Regions from separate parts of the Methylobacterium sp. Leaf93 genome, predicted to be linked through region 1. Evidence: predicted binding sites of a transcription regulator. Region 1 holds the regulator's gene; the other holds the start of a gene.

What was found. Region 1 encodes HrcA, which represses chaperone genes, less so after heat shock. Its sites were predicted from a motif close to GTTAGCACTCNCNNNNNGNGAGTGCTAAC; they were not measured.
Region 2: groES (co-chaperone GroES) is a predicted target of HrcA. The motif match lies at 4,292-4,320, and genes of this name have one in related genera.

Annotation. Positions count from the first base shown of each region.
Region 1 is NZ_LMMS01000023.1:75,587-83,117, reverse strand. It holds gene ASF26_RS12170 (transglycosylase SLT domain-containing protein) at 1-156, opposite strand, end outside; tRNA gene ASF26_RS12165 (tRNA-His) at 501-577, opposite strand; gene ASF26_RS12160 (chloride channel protein) at 813-2,645, shown strand; gene ASF26_RS12155 (MFS family transporter) at 2,740-4,101, opposite strand; gene ASF26_RS23750 (hypothetical protein) at 4,502-4,855, shown strand; gene ASF26_RS23745 (DUF1236 domain-containing protein) at 4,783-5,349, shown strand; gene hrcA (heat-inducible transcriptional repressor HrcA) at 5,697-6,794, opposite strand; gene ASF26_RS12140 (glutaminase) at 7,008-7,531, shown strand, end outside.
Region 2 is NZ_LMMS01000029.1:83,318-90,848, forward strand. It holds gene ASF26_RS19230 (ABC transporter ATP-binding protein/permease) at 1-237, opposite strand, end outside; gene ASF26_RS19235 (hypothetical protein) at 380-637, opposite strand; gene ASF26_RS19240 (hypothetical protein) at 999-1,724, shown strand; gene groL (chaperonin GroEL) at 2,198-3,841, opposite strand; gene groES (co-chaperone GroES) at 3,936-4,223, opposite strand; gene ASF26_RS19255 (magnesium transporter CorA family protein) at 4,438-5,439, shown strand; gene ASF26_RS19260 (lipopolysaccharide biosynthesis protein) at 5,542-6,990, shown strand; gene ASF26_RS19265 (FAD-binding protein) at 7,079-7,531, shown strand, end outside.

The DNA.
Region 1 (7,531 bases):
GATAACGGAGCGCGTGAGCGCGGGGCGGCTGCCATGATCGCGGCCGACTCGAGTCTTGAGGGTCAGAGCATCGGACGATGTCGCAACGTCACCGCCAGCGCCGAAGCGGCGCGAGGGAGGGGAAATTCGTGATGATCCGACCTTCTGAACCCGCATCTGATCGACTCGTCTCCGTGTGGTGGCGCACATCGGCATTTACGAGGACAGTTGTGGCGACAAAACGGCTAGGCTTGTGCTCATCCCGTGGCGTCGATGGCCGCTTTGAGGCAGCTTGGCCGTAAGTCGAGGCGACGGCTGCGCTATCGCACGCTCGGCGGACCCGCTCCGTGCAGATCGGACGCTTTCGGCATCACCGAGCCTAGAATTTTGATAAGGAATTTGAGTTTCGGCCGTCGGACCTCACGGCAGTCCGGACCTCAAAAGCATCGCATCGGCTCCGCATCGCGAACCCGTGCCCGATGTCTTGCCAGGCGCCGTCATACGCGCCCGTAAAGATCGAATGGTACCACTGCCCCGGCTCGAACGGGGGACCTCTTGATCCACAATCAAGCGCTCTAACCAACTGAGCTACAGCGGCACTCGGGCTGCGATGTATCCTGAGGCCGCCGGCATTTCAAGCGCCCGCGGCGCAGGGAATGCAGAATGGGGAAAACTCATTGTCGCGCGGTGGCGGACTCGCACCGGAAACCGGTCGACGCTTCCGGCCTTTGCCCCCTAAGGTGGCGGCTGTTTCCCACTCCTTTCGTTTCACTCTTTCCCATCGGTCGATGAAGCCAAGAAGCGTGCCGCGCCGTGGATTTCCCGCCGGCCAGATGCTGGTTCACGTGCCGGGCCGATTGCGTGCCCTGGTGCGCGGCAGCGAGTTCGGCCTCGTGATCCTGGCCGCCTGCGTTGGAACCATGGCCGGGATCGCGGTCTCGGCCATGAGCCTCACGACGCAGGGCCTGCGGGAAATTCTCTATCGCCTGCCGCACGGCGCGCGCCTCAGCGCATCGACGGACGTGGATCCGCTCCTCATCCTGTTCGGCCCGGCCGTCGGCGGCCTCGTTCTCGGCCTCATCGCTTTCGGGCTCGCGCGTTGGCGCGGCGGCCCGCAACGGCCCATCGTCGATCCCATCGAGGCCAATGCCCTGCATGGGGGGCGGCTCTCGGTGAAGGGTTCCGTCGCCGTGGCGGCCCAGAACGTGATCTCGAACGGCAGCGGTGCCTCGGTCGGCCTCGAGGCCGGCTTCACCCAGATCTGCGCCAGCCTCGCCTCCCGTCTCGGCGTTGCCTTCGAGATGCGACGCTCCGATCTACGGACCCTGGTGGGCTGCGGGTCGGCCGCTGCCATCGCCGCCGCCTTCGGCGCGCCGCTTACGGGGGCGTTCTATGCGTTCGAACTCATCATCGGCACCTATTCTATTGCCACACTAACACCGGTCGTGGTGGCGGCCCTGTGCGGCAGCCTCGTGGCCAAGGCGCTCGTGACACAAAGCCCCCTCGTCACCGCCAACGGGTTCGAGGCCCTGACGACCAGGGCGATCACGGGCATCGACACCCTGCCGAGCCTCGCCCTCGGTCTTGCCTGCGCCGGGCTCGGCATTCTTATCATGCGCGGCGTCACTCTGGTGGAGCAGGGTGTGCGGGCGACCCGTCTGCCGTCCTCCCTCGCGCCGGCCTTCGGCGGTCTCTGCGTCGGCGCCCTGGCTCTCGCGGTCTCGCCGCAGATCCTTTCCGGCGGTCATGGCGCGCTTCATCTCCACCTCGATGTCGACATGCCCGCCATGGGGATCGGTGCCCTTGCGCTGCTGTTCGTGGCCAAGGCTTCGGCCTCGGCGATCTCCATCGGATCGGGCTTTCGCGGCGGGCTGTTCTTCGCTTCCCTCTTCCTCGGCGCCCTGGCGGGAAAGCTTTTCGCCGCGTTGATGGCCGAGACGATCCCCGGCCTGTCCGGCCTTCACGGATTGTCCGGTCTGGAGAGCCTCACAATGTTCGGCCTCACGCCGCTCGCCTATGCGGTGATCGGCATGAGCGCGCTGGCGGTGGCCGTCATCGGCGGCCCATTGACGATGACGTTCCTCGCCCTCGAACTCACCGGCAGCTTTCCCATAACCGGCCTCGTCCTCGTGGCCGTGATCGCCTCGTCGATGACCGTGCGGAAGACTTTCGGCTATTCCTTCGCCACCTGGCGCTTCCACCTTCGCGGCGAAAGCATCCGCAGCGCGCACGATATCGGCTGGATCAGGTCGCTCACCGTGGGGGCGTTGATGCGCCGCGAGGTCGAAACCACGCCGGTCGACATGACGCTGCGCGCATTCCTGAAAGCCCATCCCCTCGGCTCGCCCTCGCGCGTGGTGCTGGTCGATGGGGAAGGGCGCTATGCGGGGATCGTGCTGGTGCCCGAAGCTCATGCCCTCGCTGCCGTCGATGGCGAGGCCGCTCTCGCCGAGGCCATGCGCTATGCCGACGTGTTCCTTACCGCCGACATGAACGCCAAGCAGGCGGCCGCTGCCTTCGATGGTGCCGAGAGCGAGGCGTTGGCGGTGGTGGACGATCCGGCCTCGCTCCGGGTGGTCGGCCTACTCACCGAGAGCCACACGCTCAAGCGCTACAGCGAGGAACTCGATCGGCAGCGGCGGGCGATCATGGGCGAGGCCGGATAAGCACCGGACGCTTCGCGATCTTCCGTGCCGGACCCGGGAGTTGGTTCCGCCATCGCCCCATCCGCCCGGGACGGGGCGGATGGGGTTGGTCGTGTCAGGCCGGCATCACCCGGCGCGACTTGCGCATCAGCGCCTCTTCCACGGTACCGTCTCCGTCGAGATAGCCGTGGCGCTTGGGGTTCGGCATGATCAGCGAGCCGATGAAGGCGATGGCGAGCATCGCGGTCACGTACCAGAAGAAGCTGCTCTCGGAGCCGATCTGCTTCAGATACAGGGCCACCATCTCCGCTGTGCCACCGAAGATGGAGTTCGCGACCGCGTAGGAGAGGCCGACGCCGAGCGCGCGGACCTGGGTCGGGAACAGTTCGGCTTTCACGATGCCGCTGATGCCGGTGTAGAAACTGATCACCGTGAGGCCGATCATGATCAGGCCGAACGAGAGGTACGGGTTGGTCGTGGCGCCGATGGCGGTCATCAGCGGCACCACCATCAACGTGCCGAGCCCGCTATAGAGCAGCATGTTGGTCTTGCGGCCGATCCGGTCCGACAACCAGCCGAAGAAGGGCTGGATCACCATGTAGACGAGAAGCGCCGCCGTGGAGATCTGCGAGGCGGTGATCTTGTCGATATGCGCCGTGTTGAAGAGATATTTCGGCATGTAGGTGGTGAAGGTGTAGAAGCTTAAGGATCCGCCGGCGGTGTAGGCGAGCACCACGCAGAACGCCCGCCAATGCTTGAACAGGGCGGAAAACGTACCGGATTCCTTCGAGGCCATGTCCTCTTTCGTGGCGGTTTCCGCGAGCGACGAGCGCAGGAACAGGGCGACCACAGCCGCCATCGCGCCGATGAAGAACGGGATACGCCAGCCCCAGGCCGTGAGCTGCTGGGCGGTGAGGACGCTCTGCAGGATGATCAGCACCAGCGAGGCGAGGAGCTGGCCGCCGATCAGGGTCACGTACTGGAACGAAGCGAAGAACCCGCGTTGACCCTTCAGGGCGACCTCGCTCATGTAAGTGGCGCTGGTGCCGTACTCGCCGCCCACGGACAGGCCCTGGATCATGCGAGCGAGGAGCAGCAGGGCGGGAGCCCAGTGTCCTACGCTGGCATAGGTCGGCAACACGGCGATCATCAGCGATCCGCCGCACATCATCAGCACCGAGATCATCATCGAGGTCTTGCGGCCGAGACGGTCGGCGATGCGGCCGAACAACCAGCCGCCGATGGGGCGCATGAAGAACCCGACGGCGAATACGGCGGCGGATTTCAGGAGTTGGCTGGTATCGTCACCCTCGGGGAAGAAGACCGGCGCGAAGTAGAGTGCGAAGAAGGCGTAGCAATAAAAATCGAACCATTCGACGAGGTTGCCCGACGACGAGCCGACGATGGCGAAGATGCGGCGACGGCGATCTTCCGGATCGTCGGGCCGCGAAGGATCGATCGCGATGGCGTCGGACATGTGGACTCCCAGACTTCGAGCAGGACCTTCGGAACAGGTCTCTTAGGCGGCGACGTTAAGCACCGGTCCGCGATTCACAAGGGCCTAAGCGCGGCTTTTCTACAGCGCACTGGAAATGTCAGCCGTTCTTCGCGCTGGGGCGGTTGGCTGTTCAGAGCCAAAGGATAGGCGAGCGTACCCGTTCAATGAAAAGCCCATCAATCAAGCTTGAGCGTGATCGAGCGTCGCGGCCTCCATGATGAGAGGCGTCATGTTCCAAAAAATGAGGAACGGTTTTGCCGGTCTTTCTGTTTCGGCTTCGCATCGGCGCCTGTCGGCGTCTGAGTTCCACATGAGAATGGACTGATCGACATGAGTAAGCTCTTGCGGAGTACAATGACGGCTGCCGTTCTGGTCGTCGGTGCGGCGGCTGCTTTCGCCCAAGGTGGGCCTGGAGCCGGCAGCGGTGGCGGCGCTGGCGGCGGCGCGGCAGGAGCCGGTGCGCCGGGTGGTGGCGGCGCGGGTGGTGCGGGATCGGCCGGTGGCGCCGGAATGCGTGGCGGCGGTGGCGCCGGGGCGGACCGTGGCGGAGCAGCGGGCGGTTCGGAGCGTGGCGGTTCCCCGGGGGACCGTGGCGGTCCGGCGGGCGAGCGTGGCGGAGCAGCCGGGATGGAACGGGGCGGTGGTGACCGGAACGGCCGCATGGAGCAGGGCGAACGCCCGGGTGCCGGCGGAAGGACGGATGCCGGCCGGTCCGATCGTGACGGCAAGGTAGACCGTGACGGCAAGGTAGACCGTGACGGCAAGGTAGACCGTGACGGAAAGGCCGAACGCGATGACAAGCCGGACCGGGGCGAGCGCATGGAGCGAGGCGGCAAGGCCGATCGCGACATGAAGGACGGCAAGGCGGACCGTGGCGAGCGGATGGACCGCGAGAGGGGTGATCGCGGGGACAGGGGCGGGCGTGGAGATCGAGGCGGACGAGGCGACAGTAGCGCTGTGCGCGGAGCCTATGGCCGGCTTGGTGCTCCGCAGCGGACGGAGTTTCGCCAGAGCGTGCTGCGTCGCGGCATTCCGCGCCTCGCCGCCGGTGCCTTCGCCCTGACGGTGGGAACCGCCATCGCTCGCAACTACACCCTGTACGACCTCCCGCCGGATATCGTTCGGATCGTGCCGGAATACGAGGATTACCGCTACGTCCTCGTGGATGACGACATCGTCATCGTCGATCCCGATACCTACGAGATCGTGGACGTCATTCGCGGCTGATCTCGGATCGGCGGTTTTTCCGAGAGGGGAGCCGCCGCAGGGCGAAGCATCTTCCTTTGTCGTCCGTAGCCGCGATGCCGGCCATAGCGATACTGGTGCTCAACAGCCGCGACGTGATGATGCGAAAGTAAGTCCATAGGCTCCGGATCGGTTGTCATCACTGATCCGGAGCCTCTACGTTTCCGCTTCTCCACCGATCTGTCGCTCGTGGCGAAAGGCATGTCGCTCCGCCGCCGGCACCGCTTGGTCATTCGGGCCCTCGACGTGTCGTAGGTTCCCAAGCGCAGAAACGCGCGGTGCCTTTCCGGACCACGTAGCTCGGGCAAAGCCGCCCTGCACGGTGCCCCTCAGCGGCCGCCTCGATCCAGCATCCGCGAGACCACCCTGGCGGTGTAATCCACCATCGGAACGATCCGTGCGTAGTTGAGCCTGGTCGGACCGATCACGCCGACGACACCGACGATCTTCTGCGAACCGTCCCGGAACGGCGCCGCGATCATCGAGGAGCCCGAGAGCGAGAACAGCTTGTTCTCCGAGCCGATGAAGATGCGGACGCCCTCGCCGCCCTCGGCGCGGGAGAGGAGTTCGATGACGTCCTTCTGCGTCTCGAGATCATTGAACAGCAGGCGGATCCGTTCGAGATCCTCCACCGCGCGCAGGTCGTCGAGCAGGTTCGCCTGGCCGCGTACGATCAGTTGGCGCGCCTCTGACGGCCCGACCGTGGTGGCGAGGCCGGCATCGACCAGCCGCTCGGTGATGACGTCAAGTTCGCGCTTCATCGCCTCGCGGCCAGCCTCGATCTCCGCTCTCAGGCCTCCAAGGGTCCGTCCCTGCAGGCGGGCATTGAGGTAGTTCGAGGCCTCCTGCAGGGCGCCCGCCGGAAGGCCGGGCGGCAGGTCGAGGAGGCGGTTCTCCACCGAGCCGTCATCGGAGACGAGGACGACGAGGGCGCGGGCGGGATCGAGCCGCACGAACTCGATGTGCTTGAGATGGACGTTGCTCTTGGTCGTGACGACCACGCCCGCCCCTCGCGAAATGCCCGACAGCATCGACGAGGCCTCGGCGAGGGCGCTCTCGAAGGTGTGGCCCGAGGCGGCGGCGCGCATCTGCGCCTCGATCCGCTCCTGCTCCTCGCGGCCGACATCGCCGATCTCCAACATGGCGTCGACGAAGAAGCGCAGGCCGAGTTCGGTCGGCAGGCGTCCAGCCGAGGTGTGGGGCGCGAAGATGAGCCCGGAATGCTCGAGATCCGCCATGACGTTGCGGATCGAGGCCGGGGACAGGGCCATCGGCAGGATCCGCGCGAGGTTGCGCGACCCCACCGGTTCGCCGGTCGTGAGATAGCTTTCGACGATCTGCCGGAAGATCTCACGTGTCCGCTCGTTCAGGGCCGAGAGGGCCTGAAGTTGCTGCGACGAGGAATAGGGATGTGCGCGTTCGGTCACTGGGTGTTTCCTGACCGCCGATTGTGTCCGGCCCGGAGCCCGGGCACAACCTTTACCGGTGAGGCATAGCCGCCCTGTCGTCTGCTAATCCGTTTGCCGCCCGAACGGAACGGCCTTTGCGTTGCGTCGCCGCCCTCGCGAGCCTGCTCGCCGTGGCCGGCGGGTCTGGGTGACGGACCCGCCGCTCCCGTCCGTTCGGAGGAACACGCCGCCGTGCCTAACCTCGACACCGTCGTCAAAGAGATCGCCGAGGAGATGGCGGACAGGCCGGACCGGGGGGAGGTCGCTACATACATACCGGAACTCGCCCGGGTCGATCCGAAGGCGTTCGGTCTCGTCGTCATCGACGCGGACGGCAATGTGGCGGCGGGAGGCGACAGCGACACGCCGTTCTCGATCCAGAGCATCTCGAAAGTCTTCACCCTTACGCTGGCACTCGGCATGGCCGGCGACCGACTCTGGCGCCGGGTGGGACGCGAGCCCTCGGGCAGCCCCTTCAACTCCATCGTCCAGTTGGAGCGTGAGCGCGGCATTCCGCGCAATCCCTTCATCAATGCCGGTGCCATCGCGGTCACCGACGTGATCCTGTCGGGCCATCAGCCGAGGGAGGCCCTCGGCGAGATCCTGCGTTTCATGCAGTTCCTCGCGCAGGATCCTACGATCATCATCGACGAGGCGGTGGCGGCCTCGGAGCTGCGCACGGGCTTTCGCAACATCGCGCTCGCCAACTACATGAA
Region 2 (7,531 bases), on a different contig from region 1:
GCCCGAGGCCGCGAGTTGTTTGGCTCCGGCCAGGAACAGGTAGCCGATGCCATAAACCGATACGAACACCTTCAGGTAATCGGACAGCTTGGCGGAGGCGAGGAGGATCACCACCATCGCAAAGCCGCTGAGGCCGACGTAGAGTGGCGTTGCGGTGCCCGGCAGGATCAGAAGTACGAGTGCGAAGAGCGCCGTAATGGCGGCCTGCAGGCCGAGGCCTGTCCTGAGTACGGCCACGCGCGTCTCCTCAAGTGGATGATTCAAATAGGCGACGACGACTTCGCCCGCCGGATCGGGACCGGACCGTGACGGCGGCAGTGACGGCCGGTCGTGGCGAGATCGTGGCGGGGGAAGGCGCCGCCGGATGCGTCAGATCGGATCAGGGCCAATCCCAATCGCCGTAATCCGGTTCGCGACATCGGTAGCCGACCGGGCATTCCAGATTGTCGCGGGTGGGCACGAAGCGGAGTTCGGCGATCTCCGTCATCCCGCACTGGCTCCGGTCGCTGACGAAGCGCTCGGTCCAGCCCGGTGGCTCAATCCTGCTTGGCTTCTCCGGCTTGCCCGCCGGCCACGACAGGACCGCTGATCCGTCCCGCTTCACGAGCGCCATCGCATCCGCGCAGGCCATCCGCATGGTGGAGGGGGGTGCTTGAGCACCGGCTGGGACTGCGATGGTGACGCAGACGGCGAAGGCGAAGCGTCTCATCACGATGGCACGGATAACTGACTTGTTTCTCACAAGCTTGAGCATGGCAGTTTTGGTGAGGGACGGGAAGGGCTTGCCGTTTGCTCGCCCTATTCGCGGAGCCTATCCACCGCTATCGATGGCGCCGGGACAGAATAGCCACAGGCCTGTCCTGACCAAAGCCGGCTTCATGAGTGCATAAGGGTCCGGTTGTCGAAGGGGGGCGGAGGCTGTTCAAGTCGCCGAACGGTGAAGCGGCCGCCGCTGCGAGATCGGTTCCGCCCCAGGGGGAGCCTTACGGGAGACGACGATGACCGCGGGCGTCGAAGAGAGGGATGCGAGGGGGAGCGACGAGGGAGCGCCGTCGCCGGCCGTAGCGAACGGCTCCGTCAGGTCGAGCCGCGCCCTGGTGCTTCCCGTCTCGCTCGCCATGGGCTGGGGCGTGCTCCTCGGCTACAGCACCGTTCTGCTGACCGACGACCCGCCGGCGCGTCCGGAGATCGACACGATCCAGACGGCCTTCAACGAACCCGGTCCGTTCGAGGATCGGGCGGGTGGGGCGCGCTCGCCCCGTGGCAGCGCTCCCTGGTCCGATGTGGGTGTCGGGTCCGGTCCGTCGGGCCGGGATGCCGTGGTCGCCCCAACGGTCCAGCCCGGCATCCGGTCCGCCGCCTTGCGGCAGGATCCCGAAATGGCACCCCGTGCCGACGCGGTCACGGCCGCGTCGCCCCCGGTCGAGCCGGCAGCCTATGTCGGTCTTTGGGGACCCAACGAATCCGCGTGCGGCCGCGGCGCGCGGCGGCGGGGATACATACCGGCGCGGATCACCGAAAGCGGGGCTCGGGCCGGCAACACGGTGTGCACCTTCCGCGACGGGCGGCGCATCGGCGCGAACTGGAGCGTGTCGGCCTCCTGCAGCGATGGCGGCCGGCGCTGGTCGTCCCAGGTGAAGCTTCTGGTCGACGGCAACCGCCTGACATGGTCGAGCGCCAAGGGCGACGCCTCCTACGTCCGGTGCCGGCGCCGCGCGGGATAGGCGCGAGCGGGATCGTGGATAAAACATCTCCGCCGCACGAGCATGGAGCGCTGCCCGCCCCCGATTGGGGCTGATTGATCTGCGGATCCGCTCAACAGGTGTCCCCTCTACCCAAGAGGGTTCGAGATGAGGCGCGACGGACTCCGTCTTCTGGAAGGCGACGGCATTCGCATATGTCGTGGGATGCGCGGCCCTCCTACCCCTTGTGGGGAGGAGTTTGGAGGTGGGGGTGGTCGGGCGACCCTCCTGTTGCTGCGGAGGCTGGCGGAGCCACCCCCACTCCTAACCTCTCCCCACAAGGGGGAGAGGGACGCGGTCTGCTTCGACAACGTAGCTGTATGAATCCAGTAGCCCGATCGCGGACACTCGACATGTCCCGCCCACAACGAAAAAAGGGCCGTCTTGCGACGACCCTTTCCGCCCTCGCGGCCAAAACCGCGAGAGCATCCGTTCCGATGGAGAGCGTGGACTTCTTAGAAGTCCATGCCGCCCATGCCGCCGCCGCCCGGCATCTGGGGAGCGCCGCCGTCCTTCTTGGGAGCATCGGCGATCATGGCCTCGGTGGTGACGAGGAGGCCGGCGATGGAGGAAGCGTCCTGCAGGGCGGTGCGCACGACCTTCGCCGGGTCGACGATGCCGGCCTGGATCATGTCGACATACTCTTCGGTCTGGGCGTTGAAGCCGTAGGTGATCGAAGAGGTGTTGTCGGTGATCTTGCCGACCACGATCGAGCCTTCGACGCCCGAGTTGGCGGCGATCTGGCGGATCGGGGCCTCAAGGGCCTTCAGCACGATCTTGATGCCGGCCTGGACGTCCGGATTGTCGCTCTGGAGAGCGCGGACGGCCTCACGGGCACGGAGGAGAGCGGTGCCGCCGCCGGGGACGATACCCTCTTCCACCGCAGCGCGGGTGGCGTTGAGCGCGTCGTCGACGCGGTCCTTCTTCTCCTTGACCTCGACCTCGGTCGCGCCGCCGACGCGGATGACCGCGACGCCGCCGGCGAGCTTGGCCAGGCGCTCCTGGAGCTTCTCACGGTCGTAGTCCGAGGTGGTCTCCTCGATCTGCGCCTTGATCTGGCCGACGCGGGCTTCGATGTCCGCCTTCTCGCCGAGACCGTCGATGATCGTGGTGGTCTCCTTCTCGATGCGGATGCGCTTGGCGCGGCCGAGCATCGGGAGGGTAACGTTCTCGAGCTTGATGCCGAGGTCCTCGGCGATCATCTGACCCTGGGTCAGGATCGCGATGTCCTCGAGCATGGCCTTGCGGCGATCGCCGAAGCCCGGAGCCTTGACGGCAGCGACCTTGAGGCCACCGCGCAGCTTGTTGACGACGAGCGTGGCGAGAGCCTCACCCTCGATGTCCTCGGCGATGATGACGAGCGGCTTGCCGGTCTGCACCACGGCCTCGAGAACCGGCAGCATCGCCTGGAGCGACGAGAGCTTCTTCTCGTGGATGAGGATGTAGGGGTCCTCGAGCTCGGCGACCATCTTCTCCGCGTTCGTGATGAAGTACGGGGAGAGGTAGCCGCGGTCGAACTGCATGCCCTCGACGACGTCGAGCTCGGTCTCGGCGGTCTTGGCTTCCTCGACGGTGATGACACCCTCGTTGCCGACCTTCTGCATGGCATGGGCGATCATCTCGCCGATTTCCTTGTCGCCATTGGCCGAGATGGTGCCGACCTGGGCGACTTCCTCGGACGAGGCGACCTTCTTGGCGCGGCTCGTGATGTCCTTCACGGCGGCGGTGGTGGCGAGGTCGATGCCGCGCTTCAGGTCCATCGGGTTCATGCCGGCGGCCACGTACTTGGCGCCTTCACGGACGATGGCCTGGGCCAGGACGGTGGCGGTGGTGGTGCCGTCGCCAGCGATGTCGTTGGTCTTCGAGGCCACTTCGCGCACCATCTGGGCGCCCATGTTCTCGAACTTGTCGGAGAGCTCGATCTCCTTGGCGACGGTGACGCCGTCCTTGGTGATGCGGGGAGCGCCGAAGCTCTTCTCGATGACGACGTTGCGACCCTTGGGGCCGAGCGTGACCTTCACTGCATCGGCGAGAATGTCGACGCCGCGGAGCATCTTCTCGCGGGCATCGGAGCCGAAGCGTACTTCTTTCGCTGCCATGTTCAAATCCTCATGAGGTTCGAAGCCCTGAGGCGCTCATCGAAGTGCGCGCTCGAAGGGCTTGGATGGGAAGAAGGAAGAGGGCCGGGTCGCTTTAGGCGACGACGCCCATGATGTCGGATTCCTTCATGATCAGGAGGTCCTGACCGTCGATCTTGACTTCGGTGCCGGACCACTTGCCAAACAGGACGCGGTCACCGGCCTTGACGTCGAGCGGGTTCACGCGGCCGGCCTCGTCACGGGCGCCAGGGCCGACGGCGACGATCTCGCCCTCTTGCGGCTTCTCCTTGGCGGTATCGGGGATGATGATGCCCCCCTTGGTCTTCTCTTCGCCTTCGATACGGCGGACGACGACACGGTCGTGCAGCGGACGGAACTTCATGAGCTGCCCTCTTGCTTCAAATTCATGGATGGCGTTGATGCGGCCGAAGGGCTCGCCCAACCCAGGCTGTTAGCACTCTCGAGCAAAGAGTGCCAAAGCAAGGGCGGAGGTAGGCTCAAGCCCCTTGCGAGTCAAGACGCGGACGACGCGTCATGCCGCGTTTGCGCAGCATGTTCTGCTCTCCGGTCGCTGACAGACGGATGACAATCACCCCATGATCAGCCTTCAGGGACCGCAGGGCGCGGTCGTGCATTCCGGCGCAGCCAATGGCGGCGGCGTGCCGAGCCACGCGATCTGGATCGATCTCAACAATCCGAGTGCCGAGGAGGCGGAGCATATCGAGGCCGCCACCGGCCTGCGCGTCCCCTCGCGAAAAGCTTTGAGCGAGGTCGAGAATTCCAGCCGGCTGCGGCGGCTCAAGAACGGGCTCTCGCTCTCCACCCCGATGATCACCTTCGACAAGGTGGATTCGCAGCTGACCCCGCTCGGCTTCGTCCTGACCCGGGACCGGCTCATCACGGTCAGGTTCAACGAGCTCAGAGCCTTCGAGGAGGTCAAGAAGCGCATCGGCGACGGCGACGGGGATTGCCAGACCGGCACCGAGATCTTCCTCCTCCTGGTGGAGGAGCTGGTCGACAGCCTCGCCGACGCCCTGGAGGAGATGGGCGCCGATCTCGACGCGCTCTCCACCCGGATCTTCGATTTCGACGTGAGGGCAGGGGGCACCGCAGGCGATTCCGGCAAGACCCCGCGCCGGCGCGACCTCGCGCTGCGCCGCATCCTCCGCAGCGTCGGCCGGCGAGGCAAGGCACTCGGCAAGATCCGCTCGAGCCTGCTCGGCCTCGAGCGCATCCTCCCCTTCGTCGCCGGCGAGTGCGAACACCTCCTCGGCGCCACCGAGATGCCGCGCTTCGAGACCCTGCGCCGGGACATCGCCTCCCTCGACGAGTTCGAGATCCGGCTTTCGGAGAACGTGCAGTTCCTCCTCGACGCCACCCTCGGCCTCATCAGCATCGAGCAGAACAACACCTTCCGCGTGCTCACCGTGGTCTCGGTGGTGGGCGTGCCGCCGACCCTCATCGCCTCCATGTACGGCATGAACTTCAAGCACATGCCGGAACTCGACTGGGTCTACGGCTATCCCTATGGTCTGTCGCTGATCGTCATCAGCGCGATCATCCCCGTCGTCTTCTTCAAGCTGCGCGGCTGGTTCTGAGGCTGGGCCGACCCGGCGGGTTCGGGATTTAGGGAATTCTTTTCGGGCCGGCGCGCAAGGATCGGGAGCAGAGCCGGGCACCCGGCGACCAGAGTCGACCGCATGGCCGTGATCGCCGCCTTCATCCTGAATGCCGGGCTCAATTTCTGCCTCGGCCTGCTCCTCGCCAAGCTGATGGGGCCGGCGGATTTCGGCCTGTTCGGCCTCGCCACTACAGGTGCCGTGGTCCTCAACACCCTGGTCTTCGAATGGCTTCGGCTCTCGGCGACCCGGTTCTATTCCAACCGCGTCCGGCAGGAGGAACCCTGGATCCGTCACGGGCTGGACCGCGCCTACGCCGTCCTCACCCTCGTCCTGCTGGTCGCTTCCGCCCTGTGCGCGGTGGTCGGCGCGACGGTGGAGATGGATGCGCAAGGGCGCTTCGCCATCGCGGCGGGGGCGGGGCTGGCCGCCTTCGGCATCGGCCTGTTCGATTATCACGCGGCCCTGACGCGGGCACGCTTCGACGGCGGCCTCTACCTGAAGCTGACCATCGTCAAGAACGGCCTCGCCTTCCTGCTCATGGCGGGGGCGGCCTGGCTGTTTCCCCAGCCGGTTTGGGTGCTCGTCGCCTGCGGGCTCAGCCAGTTCCTGCCCGTCCTCGTGCTGCGCAGGCCTCTGCTCGATCCGAAGGTGCCCATCGTCCGCGTGCGCATGGGCGAGACCTGGCGGCTGTTTCGCGCCTACGGGCTGCCGCTTATCGTCGCGAACGCGATCTACCAGATCACGCCGTTCCTCAACCGCAGCGCCATCGCCATGTGGTTCGGACTGGCGGAGGCCGGCTATTTCGCCCTGGCCGCGGATGTCGCCACCCGCAGCCTCAGCATGATCGGCACGGCCCTCGATCTCATCCTGTTCCAGCTCGCCGTACGGGTGGACGAGCACGAGGGCCACGTGGCGGCCGAGGCCCAGATCGGCCGCAACGCAGGCATCGTGGTGGCGCTGATGGTGCCCTGCGCCGGCGGGCTCTGGGCGGTGCTTCCGGCGATCCAAGGGCTCATCGTGCCGGAGGCGTATCGCGGGCCCTTCGCCCTCTATGCGATGATCCTCATCCCGGGCCTGCTCTGCGGCACCCTGCTCAATTTCGGCCTCAACCCGATCTTCCAGATCCGCCGCAAGACAGTACCCGTCATCGCCGCCGCCATCGTCGGCCTAGGCGTGAATGCCGCCTGCCTGCTCGTCCTGCCCACGCATTTCGGGGCGCCCGGCATCGCCATGGCGCAGAGCGCCGGCCTGGTCGCCTCGACCCTGTGGCTGGCGGTCCGCGCTCTCGCCGGACCGCAGCGCCTGCGGATCGACTGGTGGGACGTCTTTGCCGCCTGCACCGCCACCCTGGCGATGATGGCTTGCCTCGCGCCGTTCCGGCACATGGACCCGGCCCTAACCCTCGCCATCTCCCTGCCCCTCGGCGTGCTGGTCTATGCCCTGCTCGTGGCGCTGTTCGACATCGCCGGCCTGCGCGGCCTCGCCGCCGCCTATCTGCGGCAGCGCGCCGTCACCCCGACGGCCTGAGACAGGAGCGCCGCTTGAAAGGGTGGCATCGCTTCCCGCATATGGTTCGGCAAAGGATGCCGGCGAGCATCACAACGGGCGGGAAACGATGCGGACATACGAGCCTCAGGACGAGGGCGAGGCGCAAGCCATCGTCGCCGATGCCGCCGGCCGCGCCGAGCCGATGCGTCTCGTGGGCGGGGGCACCAAGGCCGCCATCGGCCGCCCGGCACAGGACGAATCGACCCTCTCCTCCCTGAAACTCTCCGGCATCACGCTCTACGAGCCGGCCGAGATGGTGGTCGCCGCCCGCGCCGGCACCCCCCTCGCGCAGGTGCAGGCCCTGCTGGCGGAACGCGGCCAGATGCTGCCCTTCGAGCCGATGGACCACCGCATCCTGATGGGCTCGACCGGCGAGCCGACCTTCGGCGCGGTGGCGGCCACCAACAATGCGGGACCGCGCCGGATCAATGCGGGTGCGGCCCGCGACAGCCTGATCGGCGTCCGTTTCGTCAACGGGCGCGGCGAGGCCATCAAGTCCGGCGGCCGGGTGATGAAGAAC